DNA from 3 places in the Gallibacterium sp. ZY190522 genome. Region 3 is predicted to be linked to each of the others. Evidence: riboswitches for the same ligand, from Rfam matches in the RefSeq annotation. Region 3 holds a riboswitch; each other region holds the start of a gene.

Evidence for each region. A riboswitch is a leader RNA that binds a small molecule or an ion and turns the genes downstream of it on or off. The one in region 3 is predicted to bind thiamine pyrophosphate.
Region 1: linked by a shared signal. The riboswitch ahead of thiB (thiamine ABC transporter substrate binding subunit) and the one ahead of ACXPAV_RS07435 (ABC transporter ATP-binding protein) in region 3 are both predicted to bind thiamine pyrophosphate.
Region 2: linked by a shared signal. The riboswitch ahead of ACXPAV_RS10445 (ABC transporter substrate-binding protein) and the one ahead of ACXPAV_RS07435 (ABC transporter ATP-binding protein) in region 3 are both predicted to bind thiamine pyrophosphate.

Annotation. Positions count from the first base shown of each region.
Region 1 covers NZ_CM135118.1:1,245,569-1,249,859, reverse strand. The annotation lists gene thiP (thiamine/thiamine pyrophosphate ABC transporter permease) at 1-1,037, opposite strand, end outside; gene thiB (thiamine ABC transporter substrate binding subunit) at 1,013-2,008, opposite strand; TPP riboswitch at 2,056-2,155, opposite strand; gene rsmC (16S rRNA (guanine(1207)-N(2))-methyltransferase RsmC) at 2,225-3,229, opposite strand; gene metG (methionine--tRNA ligase) at 3,310-4,291, opposite strand, start outside.
Region 2 covers NZ_CM135118.1:2,166,656-2,170,946, forward strand. The annotation lists gene ACXPAV_RS10435 (RNA-guided endonuclease InsQ/TnpB family protein) at 1-355, shown strand, start outside; partial or broken gene ACXPAV_RS10440 (molybdopterin dinucleotide binding domain-containing protein) at 637-2,415, shown strand; TPP riboswitch at 2,515-2,603, shown strand; gene ACXPAV_RS10445 (ABC transporter substrate-binding protein) at 2,724-3,746, shown strand; gene ACXPAV_RS10450 (TonB-dependent receptor domain-containing protein) at 3,801-4,291, opposite strand, start outside.
Region 3 covers NZ_CM135118.1:1,528,425-1,532,715, forward strand. The annotation lists gene tkt (transketolase) at 51-2,045, shown strand; TPP riboswitch at 2,267-2,359, shown strand; gene ACXPAV_RS07435 (ABC transporter ATP-binding protein) at 2,447-3,175, shown strand; gene ACXPAV_RS07440 (ABC transporter permease) at 3,175-3,930, shown strand; gene tenA (thiaminase II) at 3,946-4,291, shown strand, end outside.

The sequences.
Region 1 (4,291 bases), 280 kb from region 3:
GTGGGTGCTAACAAGAGTGAAAAAGCAATAGCTTGCCATAATTCTGGATGTAACAACTGTTGCCATAAATGACGGGCATTTAATCCAGCAAATAGCGTTTCCAGTAGCGGAGCAACAATGAAAAGTGTCGCTGTGGTTAAAATAAAGTAGTGATAGCAACGTTGATAACGGTTTAAATTCGGTAAACAGCGTGGTTGAAGTGAAGTTTCACTTTGCTGATAACGACCAAAACGGTTGTTAATGCTAAATAGTGTGAAGCAGAATAAAAATTGTAAAATAGCTAATAATGCTGCGGTTTCAATATCAAAATCAAAAGTGATTGCTTGATAAATTGCAACTTCCAACGTGGTATATTTCGGACCACCTCCTAACGTTAGAACAATAGTGAAACTAGTGAAGCAGAGCAAAAAAATAAGTCCGAACAGATTAAAACAGGTTGGACGCAAAAATGGCATTTCTACCCAACGGAAAAAACGCCAATGACGTAAATTCAGTTGCGCCGCCAATTTGAATTGTGAAGCAGGCAACTGTTGCAAGCGTTGATATAACACTTTTGCCGCTAACGGAATATTGAAAAAAAGATGGGCGATTAGAATACCGCTTAAACCGTAAATATCGGGAAGTTGCTGCCCGAATAGACGAAGAAATTGATTAATCCAACCATTGAAACCGTAAATACCGACAATACCGAAAATAGCAACCAGTGCCGGTAACACATAGGTCAGCGAGAAAATTTTTAATAGAAAGGTTTTGGCAAAAAAATCTAGATAAAACAGTGATCTGGCAACAATAATACCGAAAAATAGTGAGAAAGTAGCGGATAATCCGGCTTGATAAAAACTGAAAAAGATAACTTGTTGCAGGTAATCGTTTTGCAGTAAATTTAGCCATTGTGAGAAGCGACTATGTTGTAGTAATTGTTGTAAGCTGCCGCCATAAATAATGGCGAGCAGTAATAATATGACTAAACCCGGCAACAGAAAAAGTTGCCGTTTTATTTCAATATAACGCATTATTTTGCCAACGCATTTTGCCATACAGCAAGCCATTGCTTGGTTTGTTGATGGCTGATATTTGAAGTATCAATAGTTTTTTCAGATAGCACTCGATGACGCAACTGATCATAATGTGGTTCAATCGCTGCATCGGTAACAGCAAACATCACATTACTTTTGCTGATGATATTTTGTGTTTCCGGTGAGATTAAAAATTGTAAAAATTGATCTGCTAATTTCGTTTGTTTACTTGCTTTTAATTTTGCTGCAATTTCGATTTGTAAAATATTGCCTTCGCTGAATTCTGTTGCAGCATAGTTTTGTTTCTGTTCATTTAGTTGATGATAGAGTGGTGAACTACGGTAGCTCAATACTAAATCGCTTTCTCCTTTCAAAAAGGCACCGTAAGTTTCAGTCCAACCTTTGCCGACAGTGACGGTGTGCTTTGCCAGTTGTTGCCACGCTTGTTCTACTTGATCTTGCGGATAAACCTGATTGACCCAAAGTAATAAGCCACGACCGACAGAACTGGTGCGCGGATCTTGATAGATAATGCGTAAATCCTGACGTTCAATCAATTCTTTTAGGCTTTTTGGAGGATTGCTGAGTTTTGTTTTGTCATAAATAAAGGCGAAACTACCGAAATCATAAGGAATATAGGTTTGATTTTCCCATTTTAGTGGTAAGTGGAGATTGTTTAAACTGATGTCAGTTTTGGCAAATAGCTGTGATTGATCCGCAGCTTCAATCAAGCTTTGATCTAAACCTAACACAACATCGGCTTTGCTTTTTTTACCTTCTAAACGTAACCGATTAAACATTGTGACACTATCTTCAAATGGGATGAATTTGAGATCACATCCACACTGTTTTTCGAAAATAGGTTCTAATTTTGGTGCAGGCCCCCAATCGGAAGCAAAAGAATCATAAGTATAAACGGTTAAGGTTTCAGCATTGGTGAAAGAAATGGTACTAACGGTCAATACACTGAGGAAAAGTGTTTTTTTTAACATAGTGAATTCCTATTTCATTATTGATAAATGCAAACAGGATTTTGAATAGCAAGCTGCTTCTCAAATCCCTCCGCTGCGACTAATCAGTTCAGGTTCGACGGGTATTATCTCAGCCTTACTTTTAGTAATGCACCCCGTTGAGAACGGCAATTACTATACGAAATTGTAGCGATTTAGACAATGAAATTGTGAAAAGTTTATGAAAGATACCGTCATTTAAGCATTTTTTACACTATAAACCTTAAATTTTCCAGTTTTCGCAAGAACCTGATGTGAGCCGAAACTGCGATCAAGCAGATCCGGATAAGGCAGAAATGCATTAGCTACAATTCTTAATTCTCCGCCACGATTTAAATGTTGTTTGGCTTCAGTGATTAAGGTTTCTACTGCTTGATAAGTAGTATTTAAACCTGAATGGAACGGCGGATTGGAGATAATTAAATCGAATTTGTCATTAATTTGTGAAAAAACATCACTAGCGATAACCGTACCTTGCAGTTGATTTTGTTGCAACGTTTGCGTTGCCGAGGCAAGCGCCATTGCGTGAATATCGCTCATTGTCAGATCTATTTGAGGTGAATGGAATTTCAAATAAGCACCGATTACACCTGCGCCGCAACCGACATCCAGCACTTTCCCTTGTATAGGCTGTTGCAAGGTGGAAAGCAATAAATCTGTGCCTTGATCCAGTTCACCGGAGCTAAAGACCCCCGGTAGTGCATAAATGGTTAATTGCGGCAATTGAGGCAGCGAATATTGTTTCCACCAATCGGATAATGCAAATTGCACCGGCTTCTGTAATTCAAAATAGTAAAGACTGCAACGGCGTGCGGAATCAATTTTATGAATATCGCCCAATTCACCACAGAACTTTTCCGCAGAGCGGACACCGCCTCGATTTTCTCCCACCAACAACATTTTTTGCCCGACAGGGGCTTGCGACAAAATTTGCGTTAATTGGAACAGACATTCCTGTTTGTTTTTACCCCAGTAAAAAACGATGAGCGATGCTTCTTGATAATCAGCTTCAAGCGTAAATTCAGTAGGATTTTTAGCGTGACATACATAATCAAAGTAATAACTGACTACATTAATCCGTTTGGCTAAGATACGACATTGTGATGGAAAATCATCCTGTATATTACCGAGAAAAAGTAAAGTTTCATTTTCAAACAGATTAAGGTGGCGTTGTAATAATTGGCTTTCGGGTGTGAGTGACATTGTTTTTTCTTAGAAAGTGAATTGATTGAATAAAAAGAAAGATGGAGCTAATAGAAGCCCCATCGCTATTTATGATGGTTTTATTTGACACGATAACCAGCTTTAGCACCGTTATCGACATCAAGTAGGAACAGATCTGCACCACCACTACCGGCAGATAAAATCATTCCTTCAGAAAGTCCGAATTTCATTTTACGAGGCGCAAGATTGGCAACCATAATCACCATTCTCCCCTCTAATTCTTCCGGTTTGTTGTAAGCTGCTTTGATACCTGAAAAAACCTGACGAGTTTCAACACCTAAATCAAGTGTGAACTTCAATAATTTTTTACTTTCTGGCACGGCTTCACATTTCAATACTTTTGCCACACGTAAATCCAATTTAGCAAAATCATCAATAGTAATAGTTTTTTCAAATGGCTCAATTTCACTGTCTGTTTCACTTATTTTTGCCGGCGCTGTTTGGGTTGTAAATTGAGCATTTTCTGCTTTCGATGCATCGATCAAAGCTTCAATTTGTTTCATTTCTAAACGACTAAATAATGCTTTGAACGGCGCAATTTCGTGTGCCAATAATGGTGAAGTTAAGGTTTCCCAACGCAATTCATCGTGCAAAAAGGCTTCTGCACGCTCCGCCAATTTCGGCAATACCGGTTTTAAATAGCCCATTAATATACGAAACATTTGAATACCCATTGAGCAGACCTCGTGCAATTCCTGCTGGCGAGTTTCATCTTTTGCAATTATCCAAGGTGCGGTTTCATCCACATATTTATTGGCTTTATCGCATAAAGTCATAATTTCACGAATTGCTTTGTTGTATTCACGATTTTCGTAATGTTGAGCAATTTGTTCTGCCTGTTGGCTGAATTCTTGCCATAAGGCTTGATCGTGTAGGCGATCTGCTAATTTTCCATCGAAACGCTTTTGAATAAATCCTGCATTACGGCTAGCAAGATTAACCAATTTATTGACAATATCGCTGTTCACACGTTGTACAAAATCTTCCAAATTTAAATCTAAATCATCAATACGACCACTTAATTTTGCTGCATAGTAATAA
Region 2 (4,291 bases), 640 kb from region 3:
GATTTACATTGAAGATTTGCAAGTGGCAAATATGTCGAAATCCGCCAAAGGCACAGCAGAGCAACACGGCAAGAATGTAGCCGCAAAATCAGGATTAAATCGAGCCATTCTCGACCAATCGTGGTTTGAATTTCGCCGTCAGTTGGACTACAAAACCCAATGGCAAGGCGGATTTTTGGTTGCCGTTCCGCCGCAAAACAGCAGTCGGACTTGCCCTTGTTGTGGTCATATCTCAAAAGAAAATCGCCAAACGCAAGCACATTTTGAATGCGTAGAGTGTGGCTACACAGAAAATGCGGACGTGGTTGGTGCGATGAATGTTTTAGCGCGTGGGCGAGCAATCGTTCAGGCATAATGAAAAGCAGGCGAGGACATCGCCGTAGCGCTTGTGAAGTGAACCTCGTTAGAGGTCAGCAGCAAGAACCCACCGAGAGTAGCCCACGCAAGGCACGCAAGGCGTGGAAGCTGGTAGGAATCCCCGTCCTTTAGGGCGGGGAGGATGTCAACGTTGAACCACAACACCCACGCTTTGGTCAAGCATTGACAGAACAGGATCTGTTTGATGTTGCACCGGATGTGGAAGATAAAGTGGTAGAAAATTATGATTTAGTCAAAAATGCGGAAGATGCTCAATTTGTTGCCGCTAAATCGTCCGCAAAAGCGCAAATTTGGGTGGATGAAACCGTTATCTTAAAAGATGGCTCTGCTGTGGCAGTGAAGTTTGCCTTGACTCTATTAAAAGAGTCTTGCTTTGAACATACATTGCAAGAGTATGCAGTTTTGTGCGGAGTGCCGGTGGCAACAATCGAAGCTTTGGCAAAAGAATTTACTTCACACGGACATAAAGCGGTTGCCATTACTCACGGCGGCACAATGCAAAGCAATGGTTTTTATACCGCGTGGGCGATTTTATTGCTCAATGTGATGATTGGTAATATGAACAAGAAAGGCGGAATGAGTGTCAGCGGCGGTAAATTCAAAGATTTTGCGCCCGGTCCTCGTTACAATCTAGCGACTTTCCCGGATATGGTGAAACCAAAAGGCACCAATTTAGCGCGCAGTAAACGTGCGTATGAAAAATCAAGTGAGTTTAAACGCAAAGCGGCTCAAGGTTCACCTTATCCTGCACGTGCAGCCTGGTATCCCTTTGTTGGCGGTCAAATGTCGGAAATGATTACTTCCGCCTTGCAAGGTTATCCTTATTCATTAAAAGCGTGGATTAGTCATATGACCAATCCATTATATGGTTTAACTGGTATTCATCATATTGCTGAAGAGAAGTTACGTGATCCGAAAGTGTTGCCGTTATTTATTGCTGTGGACGCTTTTATGAATGAAACCACTGCGTTGGCGGACTATGTTGTGCCTGATACACATAACTTTGAAAGCTGGGGTTTCAGTACGCCGTGGGCAGGGGTGCCGACTAAAACTAGCACAGCACGTTGGCCGGTTATTCAATCTGCAAATGCTAAGAATGCCTATGGCGAAACTATCTGTATGGAAAGTTTTATTATTCACGTTGCTAAGGCAATGGGCTTGCCGGGATTTGGTGAGAATGCCATCAGCGATAATCAGCAGCAGACTTATCCATTAAACTGCAGTGAAGATTATTTCTTACGTGCTGCCGCCAACATCGCTTTTGACGGTAAACAGCCGGTGAATGATGCGACACAGGAAGATCGTTTATTGTCCGGTGTTGAACGCATTATGCCGTTGCTTAATAAAACCTTAAAACCGGAAGAAGTGTTGAAAGCCGCGACCGTTTTCTGTAAAGGCGGACGTTTTGCGCCGTTTAACAGTGCGTGGGACGGTGAAAATATGACAGCAAAATGGAAAGCGTGCTTGCAGGTGTGGAATCCTACGGTGGCAAAAGCGAAAAATCATCAAAACGGTGAGCATTATCACGGTTGCCCGAAATATTTTGCACCACAATTTGCGGATAACAGTGCCGTTGAAAGTCGTTATCCGAAAGCGGAATGGCCGTTTGCTTTGATGTCGTTTAAATCTAATTTGATGAGCAGCATTACTGCGTCATTGTTACGTCTTCATAGCATTAAACCAAGTGGTATTGTGGCAATGAACAGACAAGATGCGGTTAAATTTAAAATTGCTCACGGTGATTTGGTGGAATTGGTGACACCTGGCGGCAAAGTGAATGTGCAAGTAATGGTTATTGACGGCGTGATGTCGGGTACAATCGCGATTGAGCACGGTTATGGACATAAACAACTTGGCGCAACCGGTTATGAAATTGATGGCAAGGTGATTGCTGGCGATGAGCGCATTAAGCGAGGCATTAATATTAATGACCTTGGCTTGATTGATGATACCAAACAGATCGCTTCACCTTGGGTTGATTGGGTTTGTGGTTCAGCGGTGCGACAAGGATTACCGGCAAAAATCACTAAGATTTAATAATTACCCCACATAAACTTGATAGGGTACACTTCGGTGTGCCTTATTTTTGTGAAGGAATTTATTTGACATAAAAGTTTAACAAACTTTATACTTATCGAGAATTAGTCGGGGTGCTTTGAGGCTGAGAAAATACCCGTTAACCTGATTCAGCTAATACTGACGTAGGGAACTAATGCGAAATTTCTTTATATATTTCAATTTGATATTGGAATCTTCTATTTTATTTCTCCTCAGTTAGTCTCTTTATCAATTTCAAGGAAGTGTTTATGCAAATTTATTATTCTCAACAAAAATTTATTAAAAATATGTTATTAAAAACCCTGATTTTTTCTGGTTTATTGGTAATGTTTATGCCAGTTCATCAGGCAAAAGCTGAAGGTCAACTTACTATTTACTGTAGTGTTCAATATCGGGTTTGTGAAAGAATGACACAGATTTTTAGTGAAAAATATAATGTTGATGCGAAATTTGTACGTAACAGTACTGGTTCAACTTTATCTAAAATTAAAGCAGAAAAAACAAAACCACAAGGTGATATTTGGTATGGAGGTACGCTTGAACCACATTTCCAAGCTGCAGATTTAGGGTTACTTTATCCTTATCGTTCCCCCAAGCAGGCAGAAACTATTCCTCAATTGAAATCATTATTGGATAAGCACGGTGAATATACTTCAATTGGCTATATGATTGTGCTAGGAATGGGAGTAAATACGGAAAAATTTAAGCAATTAGGGATTAAAGAGTATCCGAAGTGTTGGAAAGATTTGATTGATCCGAAGTTTAAAGAGCAAGTACAAATGCCGGATCCGAGAAGTTCCGGTACGGGTTATACTTTTATTGCAACATTGGTACAGTTATTTGGTGAAGATGAAGCATTCCGTTATTTGAAAGCTTTGCATAAAAATATTTCAAATTATGCTCAAAGTGGAACAGAAAAAACCAATCTTTCGCGAGGTGATGCTGCGGTAACTGTCGGTTTTATTCATGGCTATGAGACTGAAAAAGAAAAAGGCGCACCGGTTAAAGCAATTTTACCTTGTGAAGGGGATAGTTATTCTTTAGGTGGTATCAGTATTATCAAAGGCGCACGTAATTTAAAAAATGCTAAATTATTTATGGATTGGGCATTGAGTGCAGAAGCACAGGAAATACCGTGGCGTAAGGAAAAAATGTATCAAATTCCAACTAATATTTACGCAGAAGCTTCTCCAAATTCAGCTGATCCAAAGAAATTACATTTAATTAATTTTGATTTTGATCGTTTCGGTTCGGATGAAGAAGGTAAACGTTTAATAAAGAAATGGCTTGATGAAGTGAAATTGAAATAGATCACGTTGGAATGGGAACGAGAGATTGAACACTCGTTCCTTTTTTAATGACATTTAGAAGTAGTAACTTACACCAATCTTCACATTGCGACCGGTTCCTTCCATTGAGTTAAATGCCGGTAAATAGCGTTTATCAAACAAATTATCAATGGCTAAATCAATACGGATATTTTTTAAACTGCCTGATAACGGTGAAAAACTTGCCGTTAAATCCGTTAGTGTATAACTCGGGTAAGAAGGCGATCCTTGAGGAACACGACCTTGTTTAGCATAGTAACTGATTCTTACCCCTAGCTTGAGTGCGTTTGCGAGTAAAGCATAATCAATAGAGGCTGAATATTTATCAGCGTTGATGTTTTCTAAATATTCCCCACTATTTTTATTTTTACCGTGTGTTTGACCATAACTGAATGCAAAAGAAAGATTGTCTATGCTGTATTTGCCTTCTATTTCAAACCCACGCAAACGAGCGTCTGCAATATTACGATATTGCGAAAGATTCGGCATAAGATTAAAAGCACTATTCGGATGCGAATAGTAGGTTT
Region 3 (4,291 bases):
GAGAAATGCTCTTATCTACTCGAAATTAGCTAGCAAAGAAGGAGAAAAATATGGCAACTCGCCGAGAATTAGCAAACGCAATTCGTTTTTTAAGTATGGATGCGGTGCAAAAAGCAAAATCAGGACACCCAGGCGCACCTATGGGAATGGCGGATATCGCTGAAGTTTTATGGCGTGATTTTTTATCTCATAATCCGAACAATCCAAAATGGATCAATCGTGACCGCTTTGTGCTTTCCAACGGACACGGCTCAATGTTGATTTATAGTTTATTACACTTAACCGGTTACGACCTTTCAATTGAAGATTTAAAACAGTTCCGTCAATTGCATTCTAAAACACCCGGACACCCTGAATATGGTTATGCACCGGGTGTAGAAACCACCACTGGGCCATTGGGGCAGGGCATTACTAATGCTGTCGGTATGGCGATTGCCGAAAAAACGTTAGCCGGTCAATTTAATCGACCAGGACACGATATTATCGACCATTACACTTATGTTTTCTTGGGTGATGGCTGTTTAATGGAGGGTATCTCTCACGAAGCCTGCTCTCTTGCCGGAACTTTAGGTTTAGGTAAATTAATCGCATTCTATGATGATAACAATATCTCCATTGATGGACACGTTGATGGTTGGTTTACTGATGATACCCAAAAACGTTTTGAGGCTTACGGTTGGCAAGTCATTCCTGCGGTAGATGGTCATAATGCAGCAGAAATTAAAGCCGCTATTGAAGTGGCAAAAGCAGAAACCTCAAAACCAACATTAATTATCTGTAAAACCATTATCGGTTATGGCTCACCAAATAAAGCCAATTCTCACGACAGTCACGGTGCGCCGCTAGGAGAGGAAGAAATTGCATTAACGCGTAAAAATTTAGGTTGGAATTATGCACCATTTGAAATTCCAGCTGAAATTTATGCGGAATGGGATGCAAAACAACAAGGCGCAGAAAGAGAAGCGGAATGGCAACAACGCTTTGCTGCTTATCAATCAGCATATCCAGAATTGGCAGCTGAATTATCACGCCGTTTAGCCGGAGAATTACCATCAGATTGGCAAGCACAATCTCAAGCATTTATTGAAAAGTTACAAGCGAATCCAGCCACTATCGCTAGCCGTAAAGCATCACAAAATGCGATTGAAGCCTATGCGAAAATCTTACCTGAATTTTTGGGCGGTTCCGCTGACTTAGCGGGTTCAAACTTAACCTTATGGTCGGGTTCAAAACCATTACGAGCCAATGTGATTGATGGAAACTATATTAACTACGGTGTGCGTGAATTCGGGATGTCCGCCATTATGAACGGCATTGCTCTACACGGTGGATTTATTCCTTACGGTGCCACTTTCCTAATGTTTATGGAATATGCGCATAATGCAGTGCGTATGGCAGCGTTAATGAAACAACGTGTGCTTTTTGTTTACACCCACGACTCTATTGGTTTAGGGGAAGATGGGCCAACCCATCAACCGGTAGAACAAACGGCAACATTACGTTTAATTCCGAATTTAGAAACTTGGCGCCCGTGTGACCAAGTGGAATCTGCGATTGCGTGGCAAGCAGCGGTTGAACGCACTGCAGGCCCAAGTGCATTAATTTTCACTCGTCAAAACTTAACACAAATGGAACGTAACGCCCAACAACTTGCCAATGTTAGACGCGGTGCTTATGTCTTAAAAGATTGTGAAGGTACGCCTGAATTAATCTTTATTGCAACCGGTTCAGAAGTGGAATTGGCAGTGAAAGCAGCGGAACAATTAACTGCGGAAGGACACAAAGTGCGTGTAGTTTCTATGCCAAGCACGAATGTATTTGATAAACAGGATGTCGCTTATAAAGAAAGCGTATTACCAAGCAACATCAAGAAACGTGTTGCAATTGAAGCCGGCATTTCGGACTTCTGGTATAAATATGTTGGCTTGGAAGGTCGTGTTGTCGGAATGAACCGCTTTGGTGAATCTGCTCCAGCAGGCGAGTTATTTAAATTATTCGGATTTACTGTGGATAATGTCGTTGCTAAAGCGAAAGAAATTCTATAATTTTGCTTTTGTGATTTAATATTGAACACTCCCCCATTAGTAAATAGTGGGGGATTTTTCGTTTTTAATCACTTTATCATTTTACAATTATCTAACTAAGTTAAAGATAAAATGCTCAAATATTAGTTCGATTTTGTTTTGATATAGCATAAAACAACAATTTTCTTAAATTTATCATTATTGATCTGTTGCCATTGTCAAAATTTCGCTGTAAAGTAATCGACCATTAGTCGGGGTGCTGTTTAACAGCTGAGAAAATACCCGTTGAACCTGATCCAGTTAGCACTGACGTAGGAAACTAATTATGCAACATTTACACCTTTTATCTATTCCCATTTCCCTTCTGATTTTTACTTATTACTGCTATTTATCATTAACTCATTGATATCAGGTTATTGATAATGAATGCGGTAGAAATCCGGCAATTAACATTGTCATTTACTGACAAACCACTTTTTGTCGACTTTAATTTCAATATTGCTCATTCTCGCTGGAGTGCTGTTCTTGGGCGTTCCGGCGTCGGCAAGTCAACTTTATTGCGTGCTATTGCCGGATTAGAACAAAATACAATAAAATCTGGAAAAATTATAGTTAAACATTGTCCGAATCATCAGCAAAAAATTGCTTTTATGGCGCAAAATGATGGCTTGTTTCCTTGGCTTTCCGTTTTAGACAACGTACAACTGGCACATCATTTACAGGGATCAAAAAATAAAGCTAGTCGCCAACAAGCGTTATCACTACTAGAGCAAGTGCAATTAGCGGATTATCAGCATAAGCCTTGTTATCAACTTTCCGGAGGACAACGACAACGTGTAGCATTGGCGAGAACGCTAATGCAATCTTCCGATTTGATCTTAATGGATGAGCCTTTTTCCGCTTTAGATGTGGTTACTCGCCAACAGCTCTATCAACTTGCGACAACCTTATTAGCCGGGAAAACTATCCTATTGGTCACACACGATCCACAAGAAGCATTACAACTATGTGATGATATTTTTGTTCTACAAAAACAAACTGATCGGGTTGTTCTCTCACAAAAAGTTTCAACCGCTGTTCATTCTCCGCAACAACCGCAATTTTGGCAGATATACCAACAGTTATTCTCTCTTTTGCAGGAGGAATTTTAATGTATTCACTATCCTCACTGTTAAAAACAGCTCTGCTCTGTCTATTTTTATTAGCGTTATGGCAAGGCACAATTCTTATTTGGAATTTACCGCACTATCTGTTGCCGACACCGTCTGATGTGTTCCAACAGCTCATTTCCCATCATCAGTTGTTGTGGCAGCACACAATGGTTACGCTATTGGAAATTTTTCTTGGCTTGTTTCTTGGGTTTGTTTTTGGCTTGTTTTCCGCCATCTTGCTCTCTATATCTAATCGGATTGCTACTTTTTTATTGCCGTTACTACTTATTTCTCAAGCTATTCCTGTTTTTGCGATTGCGCCACTGCTGGTGTTGTGGCTCGGTTATGGATTGGCTTCAAAGGTCGCAATGACAATTCTAATTATCTATTTTCCGGTTACCGCCGCCTGTTATGACGGTTTGAGAAATACGCCGAAGATTTGGTTGGAACTGGCACAAACCATGCAAATTACTCGTTGGCAAATGCTGTTTAAAGTTCGTCTACCGGCTGCATTACCTGCGCTCTCATCCGGTTTACGCATAGCCGTTTCCATTGCACCGATTGGCGCAGTCATCGGCGAATGGGTCGGGGCAAATCAAGGTTTAGGCTATCTAATGCTACACGCCAACGCACGTATGCAGGTTGATTTAATGTTTTCAGCACTCTTTTTATTAATGTCGATCACACTTTTACTCTTTTTTATTACCGATAAATTACTGCACCGTGCATTACCTTGGGTAACGCAATTACGTTAAGGAGAAATGATGTCAATTACACAACAATTTATTCAGCAAGCACAACCAGATTGGCAACGTTATGTCAGACATTCATTTGTACAACAACTAGGAAATGGTTCTTTACCACTTGAATGCTTTCAACACTATCTAATTCAAGATTATCATTATTTGTTGCACTACAGTCGCGCTTTAGCATTAGCAATGTATAAATCTCACCATTTTGTGCAACTTACTGCTTTTAATCAAGATTTACAGAATATTTTGGCAGAAGTGCAATTACATATTCATTATTGTCAGCAATGGCAAATTTCTAAAACAGAACTGGACAATACACCAGAATCACCTGCTTGCGTTGCTTATACCCGTTATATGCTCGATT